DNA from 3 places in the Paenibacillus sp. FSL R5-0810 genome. Region 1 is predicted to be linked to each of the others. Evidence: riboswitches for the same ligand, from Rfam matches in the RefSeq annotation. Region 1 holds a riboswitch; each other region holds the start of a gene.
The links. A riboswitch is a leader RNA that binds a small molecule or an ion and turns the genes downstream of it on or off. The one in region 1 is predicted to bind ZMP and ZTP.
Positions count from the first base shown of each region.

Region 2: linked by a shared signal. The riboswitch ahead of rpiB (ribose 5-phosphate isomerase B) and the one ahead of purT (formate-dependent phosphoribosylglycinamide formyltransferase) in region 1 are both predicted to bind ZMP and ZTP.
Region 3: linked by a shared signal. The riboswitch ahead of MKX76_RS05045 (bifunctional 5,10-methylenetetrahydrofolate dehydrogenase/5,10-methenyltetrahydrofolate cyclohydrolase) and the one ahead of purT (formate-dependent phosphoribosylglycinamide formyltransferase) in region 1 are both predicted to bind ZMP and ZTP.

Region 1 is NZ_JBBOCF010000001.1:1,339,713-1,343,513, forward strand. Features, by position in the region: gene MKX76_RS06100 (YdcF family protein) at 1-85, shown strand, start outside; gene MKX76_RS06105 (PAS domain-containing sensor histidine kinase) at 89-1,534, opposite strand; ZMP/ZTP riboswitch at 1,748-1,829, shown strand; gene purT (formate-dependent phosphoribosylglycinamide formyltransferase) at 1,894-3,054, shown strand; gene MKX76_RS06115 (MATE family efflux transporter) at 3,434-3,801, shown strand, end outside.
Region 2 is NZ_JBBOCF010000001.1:5,653,422-5,657,222, forward strand. Features, by position in the region: gene MKX76_RS25010 (manganese efflux pump MntP) at 1-548, shown strand, start outside; gene MKX76_RS25015 (low molecular weight protein arginine phosphatase) at 728-1,315, shown strand; ZMP/ZTP riboswitch at 1,450-1,531, shown strand; gene rpiB (ribose 5-phosphate isomerase B) at 1,644-2,102, shown strand; gene MKX76_RS25025 (TIGR01440 family protein) at 2,209-2,793, shown strand; gene glyA (serine hydroxymethyltransferase) at 2,959-3,801, shown strand, end outside.
Region 3 is NZ_JBBOCF010000001.1:1,092,657-1,096,457, reverse strand. Features, by position in the region: gene MKX76_RS05050 (Cof-type HAD-IIB family hydrolase) at 1-750, opposite strand, end outside; gene MKX76_RS05045 (bifunctional 5,10-methylenetetrahydrofolate dehydrogenase/5,10-methenyltetrahydrofolate cyclohydrolase) at 1,023-1,871, opposite strand; ZMP/ZTP riboswitch at 1,943-2,022, opposite strand; gene MKX76_RS05040 (permease) at 2,172-3,182, shown strand; gene MKX76_RS05035 (TIGR03943 family putative permease subunit) at 3,214-3,801, shown strand, end outside.

The DNA of each region.
Region 1 (3,801 bases):
TCAAAGTTTCCGGAGCAAGGTTCCATTCCTGCTTCGGGAGATGTTTTATTACACCGGTTATGTCGTGCTGTCGCCTTTTCGCTAATATCTATAAAGCAGGCAGCTGAATCGTAAAGCTGGTGCCCTGCTCCGGGGAGCTCTCCACATGGATCGATCCGCCGTGATTATGGATGATGTTTTTCGTAATCATATATCCGAGCCCGGTTCCGCTATCCTTCGTTGTGTAGAAGGGCTGTCCCAACGACCGGATCTGCTCTGGCGTCATGCCGATACCATCATCCTGGACGATGATATGGACATCGCTGTCGCTTTGCTGAATGGTCAGCGTGATCGTTCCTCCTTGATCCATCGCCTCCATGGCGTTCTTCAGCAAATTGATGAATACCTGCTTCAGTTGATTCGCTTCGCCGTGAACGTATACAGGCTCGGCAGGGAAACGCGGGATGATCTCGATATTGTTCAGCGCAGCCTGGACCTTCATCAGGGTAACGATTTGTTCGACGATGCCGAGCACGTCAAATGGCTTGCTGACATGGGAGGTTTCCGGCTTGGATAGCACCAGCAGTTCATTGACGATCAGCTCGATCCGTTTGAGTTCCGATTCGATGATATCGAAATACAGCTTATTGCTTTGCTCCGACGAACGAAGGAGTTTAATGAAGCCGTTAATTGACGTGAGCGGGTTACGGATCTCATGCGCGATTCCTGCTGCCAATTGTCCTGCTGTCGTCAGCTTTTCGGACTGCATGATGCGATCCTCTTCCATCTTCTGCTCTGTGATATCTTTGAATATGCTAAGTGCGGCCTTTTCGCCTCTATAGGTGGTGACCAGCGTGATACCGGAGACGATTTTTTGTTGACCGTCCAAACAGCGGATAAGATATGTAACGGGTCCGATTTCCCGATATTCCGCATAACGCGTTCTTCGCCTTGCAAGCTTATGATGCGAAGAGGGATCAACCACGACATCGGTTGAAATTCCGAGCACGTCAGAGACATTCGAGGCGTGAAGCAGCCGTAGCGTCGCCTGATTTGCGTACTGGATCATGCCGTACTTTGTAATGAGCGCGGAAAGCGGGAGCTCTTCCAGGAGCTGCTGGAAGCCTTCTTCCTTCTCAACCAGTTTCATCTCCTTCTGTGTCAGCTGTTCCTGGAGCTCGTAAACAGGGGTGAGATTCTCAAATTGGACCAAGCAATGGCGGAACGGCGATTGCGCTTCAGCGGATGCCGAAAAGTGAAGCTTCAAATCCAGATTCCGTCCGGCAGGATGTTCGTATTTCATGCCAACTTGGAGTGCGGTCACCTGAGAAGGCTTGAGCTGGAAATCTCCCGTCTTGTGCCTAATCACTTCCTGAATTCCGCCGATGTTCGTCGCTTTCAGCGCTCCATCCATTAATTCTTGTTTGGAGCAGCCCAATAACTCACACAAAGCCGAATTGACTTGAAGCACTTCTCCGTCGATTGAAACGATGGCCATTCCGATGATGGCGTGTTCAAAAGCAAAGTCCTGACGCTGGACAGAATAGGGGAGCACGGCAAGTCTCCTTTCAATTGACTGTAAGGTTTGATCACCCCCCTATTATATGTGCTGGATGCGCTTTCATCAATGAAAGGGCGATAGATTTGGTAACTTGCGCGCATGGAACGGATTGGTCAGTGGCCGCTTTCGGTGATTGTCATGAGCGGTCATATTGCATTCATATTGCATTCATGCTCAATATTCAGTATGATTTAGCTGACAATGAGTAGGTCGATGTGTGACTGGCGCTGCATGGGGGAACCATGAGGGAGCACATGGATGACGACAGCCGTACGCCTGGGCAGAGGTAAGGGAAGTTTATTTTCCCTTACCTCTTTTTAATATTTCTATTTTGAAAAGGGGACTGGAGAACGATGTATAAAACGAAAAAAATGCTGCTGCTGGGATCCGGAGAACTCGGAAAGGAAGTCATTATCGAAGCGCAGCGGTTAGGTTTGGAGACCGTGGCGGTAGACCGATATGCCGACGCGCCTGCCATGCACGTCGCGCATCGCCATTACGTCATCGATATGCTCGACGGCGCCAAGCTGAGGGAAGTCATCGAGCGGGAACAGCCTGATCTGATCGTTCCCGAGATTGAGGCCTTGGCCACATCCGAGTTAGTGAAGCTGGAGGAGGAGGGCTTCCGCGTCATTCCTACCGCAAGAGCGGCCAAGCTGACGATGGACCGGGAGGGCATCCGCAGGCTTGCTTCGGAGAAGCTCGGATTGCCGACGGCCGGATACCGCTTTGCGGATAACTATGAACAATTCGAGGTCGCGGTAAGGGAGATGGGCTTTCCTTGCGTAATTAAGCCGCTTATGAGCTCTTCAGGGAAAGGGCAGAGCGTCTGCCGATCGGAGAGCGACATTGAATCATGCTGGAACAATGCAATGGAAGGCGGGCGCGTACAGAACGGCCGGGTGATCATCGAGGAGTTCATCACCTTCCAGTCGGAAATCACACTGTTAACGGTTCGTTCGGTGAGCGGGACAAGCTTCTGTCCGCCGATCGGACATGTGCAGGAAAGCGGTGACTATATCGAATCCTGGCAGCCTCATCCGATATCCGAGCAGCAGATGAAGGAAGCCGAGCGCATTGCGAGGGCCATTACCGATGAATTGGGCGGCTTCGGATTGTTCGGCGTCGAGCTGTTTCTGACCGAGGATCAAGTATATTTCAGTGAGGTATCGCCTCGCCCGCATGATACCGGATTAGTTACGCTGGTCACGCAAAATCTGTCCGAATTCGCGCTTCATGTCCGGGCCATCCTCGGTTACCCGATTCCGGAAATCGTGCTGATCACCCCGGGCGCCAGCCGTCCGTTGAAAGCACCGGGTGAGCTTGAAAACTACAAGATTACGGGCGCCGAGCAGGCGCTCGCGGTACCGAGCACACAGGTTCGTCTATTCGGCAAGCCTGTGACAAAGGCTGGCAGAAGAGTAGCGGTGGCCTTGTCGACCGCAGGCGAGGTGGAGGAAGCGCGATCTCGTGCCAAACAGGCATTGGACAAGCTTGGGGTGGAAGAAGCATAACGGTGTTAGCCTTCTTCCGAAGTGCGCCTTATCCGCTTATGCTTGATATCAAATCCATTTGAAGAATGCAATACTGCCCAATAGCGAGAGGTCAGCCGGATTGCCAACGGCTGGCCTCTTTTCCATAAGAGGATACGTTAGATCCCTATCTACGAATGGCCATACGATGATCGGAAAGGCAGTGCCATGGAAATTATTTAGATTTTGAATATAAACCTGCATCACTTTTGCCGTTGTTCATGATAAGATACACAAGAAAACAGCATTCGTGCTGCCCGGAAGACCCATCGCCCGATAAGCGACCCGGTGTGCAGCAGGAAACCATACATATTAGAAAAAAGATGTTGAATGGCGAACTTCACATCATAGGAGAGCACTCATGAAAGATATGACACAAGGCAGTCCGATTAAACTGATCATCATGTTCACGATCCCGCTGTTAATCGGCAATCTGTTTCAGCAATTCTACAATATGGCCGACACGCTCATTGTCGGACGCACGATCGGCGTGAACGCACTGGCGGCCGTCGGTTCGACCGGAAGCATTATGTTTTTTATTATCGGCTTTGCGCAAGGCCTGACGGCAGGCCTCTCCATCATTACCGCGCAGAGGTTCGGGGCAAAGGATATTGCTGGTGTGCGTAAAAGCGTCGGCACGAGCTTTTGGATCAGTATCGTTTTCACGATCGTCCTGACCATCCTTAGTATCGTGTTTACGAAGCCTGCCCTTGTCATGATGAACACGCC
Region 2 (3,801 bases), 4.3 Mb from region 1:
TCCAATCGGGACAGCTTGCGGCGATTCTGCTCATGGCGGTTGCACTTGGGCTAGACGCGTTTTCGCTTGGCATCGGAGTCGGTTTGCGAGGCGGGCTGCGCCACCGTCATATGCTGGGCATGAGCTTTCTGATCGGCCTGTTTCATATGCTGATGCCCCTGCTGGGGCTGGCTGCCGGCCGTTATGTCGGATTGCTGCTGGGACAGGTTACCGGGCTTGCCGCCGGCGGATTGCTGGTTCTGCTCGGGGGCCATATGATCCATAACGCTTTTCGCGGAGGCGAGGGCAAGCTCGTTCATCCATCCGCACTGCTGGGTATGCTGTTGTTCTCGCTTAGCGTCAGCATCGATTCGTTCTCGGTTGGATTATCGCTGGGCATGTTCGTGCATGATGTAACGCTGATCGTTGTAACCTTCGGGGTTGTCGGCGGCTTGATGTCGATTCTCGGTTTGATGCTGGGCCGTCAGGTCAGCAGCAAGCTGGGCGAGTACGGCGAGATGCTGGGAGGACTTATTTTGGTCGTGTTTGGCGTGATGTTTATTGTCTGATACGGGCGGTAAGGCACACCGGATATGAAATGTGGATGAATGTGGGGAATTCGTTGACCGGCAGAGTAGTAACTTTTGTGGAATCATTGTCCGAGTAATATAGAAGTTGCGAAATTTGTGATGAGATTTGATACAATATCCCTAATGACCTAATACTGACGGGAGGGAGCCTTAAGACTGTGAAAAAGATACTATTTGTCTGCACCGGAAATACCTGCCGCAGTCCGATGGCCGAAGGGATGCTGCGCAAGCTGGCGAAGCAGCGGGGCATTCCGCTGGAGGTGCGATCCGCCGGCGTATCGGCGATAGATGGCATGCCGGTGTCCCATCATGCGGAATCCGTACTGCGGGATCAGGATATCCGGGACGAGCTCGTATCCAAGCCGCTCACCTCAGAGCTGGTGGAATGGGCTGATCTCGTTCTGACTCTAACCCAATCGCATAAGCAATATGCCATTCGGCAGTTTCCTCACGCGGCCGATAAAATGCATACCTTAAAGGAATATGTTGAGGATGACAGCAAGGTGCTTGCAGATTTGCAGGAGCAAGACAGTCTGTACGCATCGATTGAGCTGGCCCGAGCGCTTGGTCAAAATGTCAGCGATAAGGATCGCGAACGGTTGATTGAGCTTCGCCAGCGCATTCCTAGCTTTGATATCTCGGACCCGTTCGGCGGCACGAAGGAAGAGTATGAAGCGACCGCAGCCGAGATTCGGACGGCGCTCTTTCGTTTGTTGGACAAGCTGAATGCGGGCGGGCCGGCGTAATCGCTTGCTGCGGGCGGACGAATTATGACTCTGGCATCAGAGCGCGTGAGTGGAAAAGGCACAGCTGCAGGCGTGGCTAAAAAAGCCGCTTGCCTTTCCCGGACGATTGATTTAAGATGTAGGGGAAACAACAATAGATCCGGTGTAACTGGCGACGAAGTGGATGAAACCACGGTGGAGCACCGGAGTATACGGCCGGTCGCCTGGGCAAAGAGCATTGGAGCACTACGTGTGCGCCGACTGCTCTTTTTTCGTCTTTTGCGGGATATTTGGGTTATAATGAAACAAGCTAATCACGCGAAAGCGAACATATGAGGGGGTTTCATCGATGAAAATTGCACTAGGCACGGATCATGCGGGCATTCGCCTGAAAGAGGAGATCATGGAGGTTATTCGCAGCCTTGGACATGAGGTGGAGGATCTCGGCTGCGGCTGCTCCGATTCCGTCGACTATCCGGACTATGCGCTGCCGGTATGCGAGAAGGTCGTGTCCGGCGAAGCCGATCGCGGCATTCTGATCTGCGGAACCGGCATCGGCATGAGCATCGCGGCGAACAAGGTGCCGGGAATCCGGTGCGCCCTGACGCATGATGTGTTCTCGGCCAAAGCGACTCGCGAGCATAACGACAGCAATGTGATCGCGCTCGGCGAACGCGTAGTCGGCCCTGGTCTTGCTGCGGAAATCGTCAGCACCTGGCTGACAACCGAGTTCAGTCACGGCGAGCGTCATGTCGGCCGCGTCAACAAGATCAAGGCGATCGAGGAACGCTACCTAAAGAACGGATAGGACGTTTCTTTCCGAAAAGGTGTTGGGGCTGCATTCAGAGAGTTCCCTTCATGTGAGGGACTTAGGGCATGAAGCGACGTAGAGACTATTAAGGGAGGACTGTGGCATGAGCGATGCTTCCAACATTTCCTTAAACGGGCAGACCGCCCGCATCGTCCGCGAGCTCGCCGAGACGGCGAAGCTTGGACCGGGCAAGGTGCTGGTCGTCGGCGCGAGCACGAGCGAGGTTGCGGGCAAGCGGATCGGGACAGGCGGCGCGCTGGAGACGGCGCAGCAGTTGCTTGAAGGCATTGCCGAGGTTCAGGCGGAGTACGGATTCTCGCTGGCCTTCCAATGCTGCGAGCATCTGAACCGAGCGCTGGTCGTTGAGCGCGAGCTGCTCGAGCGGCTTGGCTTGACGGAAGTGGCGGCTGTGCCGATTCCCGGAGCCGGCGGCTCCATGGCAGCCAGCGCCTACCGCAGCATGAAGCAGCCTTGCCTGGCGGAATCCATTCAGGCGCATGCGGGTATCGACATCGGCGAGACGCTGATCGGCATGCATCTGCGCAGCGTGGCGGTTCCCTTTAGGCCGAGTGAGCGGTATATCGGCGAGGCTCGGGTTACGGCCGCCTATACCCGGCCGAAGCTGATCGGCGGAGAGCGGGCCGTTTATCGCCAGGTGCCGGATGCGGATTCCGGATCATGCAATTGATTCGATTGGAACGGCTTGGACATCCTGTTTTGCTTGTTTGTAGGGAGCAACAGCGATTGTAGAAACATTTCACGTACTGCCCCACATCCCATTTGGTAGTTGGCCCTGTGTAATACGGAAACAGAATATTTATAGTAAGATTTTGGATCATAGGAGGATATAAAAATGATGGAACATTTGCGTAAGAACGATCCTGCTGTACTTGAAGCGATGGAGCTGGAGCTGAAGCGCCAGCGCAGCAATATCGAACTGATTGCATCGGAGAATATTGTCAGCGAAGCGGTCATGGAAGCGATGGGCACCGTCCTCACCAATAAATATGCGGAAGGCTACCCTGGCAAACGCTACTACGGCGGATGCGAGCGTGTCGACATTGTCGAGGATATCGCTCGTGACCGTGCGAAGGAACTGTTTGGAGCCGATCATGCCAACGTGCAGCCGCACTCCGGCGCGCAGGCGAATATGGCGGTATACCTTGCAGCGCTCAAGCCTGGCGATACCGTACTTGGCATGAACCTTGCCCATGGCGGTCACCTGACGCACGGAAGCCCGGTCAATGCCTCCGGTCTGCTGTACAATTTCGTGGCTTACGGCGTTCAAGAGGACACGTTCCTCATTGATTATGATGAAGTCCGCAAAGCGGCGTTCAAGCATCGCCCTCGTCTGATCGTTGCCGGTGCCAGCGCCTATCCGCGCATCATTGATTTCGAGAAGCTGGCCGCGATCGCGAGTGATGTCGGCGCGCTGTTTATGGTCGATATGGCTCATATCGCAGGTCTTGTTGCGGCTGGTCTTCACCCGAATCCGGTTCCGCACGCGCATTTCGTGACCACAACGACGCATAAGACGCTCCGCGGGCCGCGCGGCGGCATGATTCTGTGCAAAAAAGCTTGGGCGCAAGCGATCGACAAGGCCGTATTCCCGGGATCGCAGGGCGGACCGCTGATGCATGTCATCGCATCGAAGGCTGTTGCTCTTGGCGAAGCGCTGGATCCGTCCTTCAAGACC
Region 3 (3,801 bases), 250 kb from region 1:
GTGCCGGATGCCGTCCTCGCCTACATCCTTGGTAACGTGTCGGGCTGCGCGCTTGACGACGTCGGGCGCGTTCCCCATGGCTACGCCATGGCCGACATACGACAGCATTTCCAGATCATTCAGATAATCGCCAAAGGCGATGGTATCGGCTACGTCCATGCCCAGCGCTTGGATAAACTGCCGGATGCCTTCGGCTTTGGAACCGCCGACCGGAAGCACATCGGTGCCGTACGGACCCCAGCGGACCAGATCAAGCCTTCCTCCAAAGCTGGACCGATATGCCTCCTCTTCCTCCTCGGTGCAAAACACAATGGCCTGGAAAATATCCCGTCCAAGATAGTACTCCGGATCATATTCCGGGATCGTCAGCTTCAGCTCGCCCCAGCTGGAATCGATGTGCTCGTGGTGAGTCACGTTCATTTTCATTGCATCGCTTCCTGCATAGATGATCGGATGGTCCATCCGCACCGCCAGCTCGGTCAGCTGCTGCAGCTGCTCGGGAGGCATCGGGTTCCCGTAGATCGGCTTGCCCTGGTGAACGACATATTGCCCGTTCAAGGACACATAGGAATCGATGCCGAGCTGCTCGCGGATTTCCTCGAAATGATAGGGAGCGCGACCGGTCGCAATCGCGACTTCATGCCCGTTGTCTTTTAATTGTTCAATGGACTCCAGCGTCGACTCCGGGATCCGCTTGTCGTGATCGAGCAGCGTTCCGTCGATGTCAAAGAAAATTAATTTTTTATTCAATAGCCCTCGCCCCTCTTTTCATAGCTGATGGGTGTATTGTAAATGATGAAAAGCATTTCAGAGCAAGCAACAATTTATACCTCATGATCTTCCAACAACACGAATCCATCATGCTTTTTAACTTATCCTAGGTGACCCAACCTTGGTGAAAGACAATCCGCACAAGGGCTCTCCGCATATAGCCGGAACGGGAAGTCTTCTCTCGGCATCCTATTCAAAAGAAAACCGAGCCTTCAAAAGGACCCGGTTCATTTGCATTGCATTATCCACGATTAGGACTTCAGTGTTCTTTCGGCCGCCTCAACCGTATGCTTCAGCAGCGTGGCAATCGTTACCGGCCCGACGCCTGCCGGAACCGGCGTGATGGCCGACGCGCGCTCCGCACACGCCTCATAATCGACATCTCCGACATTGCCTTTGTTGTAGCCGGCGTCAAGCACTACCGCCCCCGGCTTGATCCACTCGCCTTGAATGAACTTTGGCTTGCCGACCGCAGCAACGACAATATCCCCTTGCGCGACGATGTCGCCTAGATTGTTCGTTTTGGAGTGGCAGATCGTCACCGTAGCGTTGCGGTTTAGCAGCATCATCGAGACCGGCTTGCCGAGAATCGGGCTGCGGCCGATAACCACGGCATGCTTGCCTTCGATCGGAAGCTTGTAATAATCCATGATCGCGATAATCGCTGCCGGGGTGCAGGACGGATAGTCCGCGAAACCGAACGCATTTTGCGAGAAGCCGAGCGTGGTCACGCCGTCCACATCCTTTTCGATCGCGATCGCATCGAATGCCGCTCTTTCATCAATATGATGCGGAACCGGATGCTGGAGCAGAATGCCATGCACTGCCGAGTCCTCATTCAGCTGCCGAATGGCCGCGATGAGCTCCTCGGTGGTCGTCGACGCCTTCAGCTCGATTTTCCGGGATTCGATCCCCAGGCGCTGGCATGCATTCCCCTTCATTCGCACATAGGTTGCCGAAGCCGGATCATCCCCGACGAGGATCGTAGCCAAGCAAGGAGTGACTCCCTTGGCTTTAAGCTGCTCGACCTTGACGGCCAACTTAACCTTTAGATCATCCGATACCGCTTTCCCATCCAAAATCAACGTTTCTGTACTCATGTTCAACCCGCTCCTTCGCCATTGTTAGTCAATAAAAACATAAAGAGGCAAGGCGACATGATCGTCTCCTTACCTCTTGCCCAGGCGTACGGCATATGAAACTATGCGCTCCCTCTTGGTACCCCAAGCTACGCCAGTAACGCATAGTCTACGTACTACTACTATACCATGAGCTTGCGGGAATACGCCATAGCTTCGGTGGAAAGAGTTATTCGTAATTCTTTTGATTAAATTGGAAAGTTGTCTTTCGTCCAAGCATAGAATGTCCTCGTAGATGATTTTTTTCGTCAGGAGGCCTTCATGAAAATTCCGGCTTTTTTCAAATGGCTGCCGTTCTTCCTGCCGCTGCTCTTTCTGTTCCCGGCTCTCATGACGATGCCCCGGAGCGGGCTCGCCCTGCTTGGCAGCACCGAAGTGCAGCAGCTTAAAACTGTATTCATCGGCATTTTCCTTGAGGCCCTGCCGTTCGTGCTGCTCGGGGTGCTGATTTCTTCGCTGCTGCAAATCTTTGTCAAGGAAGAATGGGTTCGCCGCCTAACGCCGAAGCATCCAGTTCCCGGCGTCCTGTTCGCATCCCTGCTCGGGATGATCCTTCCCGTCTGCGAGTGCGGCATGATCCCTGTTGTGCGCCGGCTCATGTTAAAAGGCATGCCGGCTTATGTCGGGATCACCTTTCTTCTCAGCGGCCCGATTCTGAATCCGGTGGTGCTTGCCGCAACGATGATGGCATTCCGTTCGCATCCCGAGATCACGATCGGACGAATGGGACTGGCCTTCATGATTGCCGTTACGATCGGCTTGCTCGTATTTGCTTTCGTGAAGAATAACCCGCTAAAGCGCTCCTTCCATGATTTCACCGCCGAGGTCGAAGCCGCCGGAAGCCGGCCATCCCACGCACACAGCAAAACTTGGCGCAGCCTTTTTGTTCATGCTGGTGACGAAATGGTGGATATGGGCAAATATTTAGTGCTCGGTGCGTTTGTCACGGCCTGCATTCAAGCATTTATTCCGCGGGAGGAGCTGCTCTCTCTTGCGAGCGGTCCGATGTCCTCCTATCTGTTCATGATGGGTCTGGCGTTTGTCCTTTCGCTCTGCTCAACGTCGGATGCATTCGTCGCTTCGGCTTTTACGCATACCTTTACCGTGGGCCCTCTCGTGTCCTTTCTCGTGCTTGGCCCGATGCTCGATTTCAAAACGCTGCTCATGCTATCCGCCGCATTTAAGACGAGATTCGTCATTGCGCTAAGTGTCGTCATCGTCACGCTCGTGTTTGTCGGTTCCCTGATCGCGAACATACTGCTTGGCGGATAATCCGTGAACAAGAAGGAGGTGAGCTCTTTCCATGAACCATTCATCGGCAGGTGCGCGGTTTCATTATGTTGTTCGTGCGCTGCTGCTGGCTGCTCTTGCTATTTATGTCATGCACTTAAATGAATCGAATCTCCTTGAATACTACCTGGCTCCGCAGATGCAGACGCTTCTGCTGCTCTGTCCGGTACCGCTTTTGTTCATTGCCTTCGGCATGGTATATCATGCCGTAATGGGCGACGCCGGCGACGTATGCGATTGCGAGCACCCTCATCCCCGAGGCGTTGTCCGAAATTTAACGGTCTACGGATTGTTCGCCTTACCCCTGCTCTTCGGATTGCTGGTGCCCGATCAGCCTCTCGCGAGCAGCATGGCAGCCAAGAAGGGCATGGTGTACACCTATCCGAATCCGGATGTGCGGACCGGTTCTGAGAATGTACCCGGAGATTCCGATGCCGCTGGCAGCGCCCGCGCACCGAACCCAACCGGAAATGAAAGCAGCCCGGTCGATCCGTTCGCACCGAGGGATAAGTATAGCGTGGAGTTTGCGGAGCTGGCCAAGCGGCTGTACGCCATGCCCTCCGTCACGGTAAGGCCCGAAATATTTTCCGAGACCGTCGGC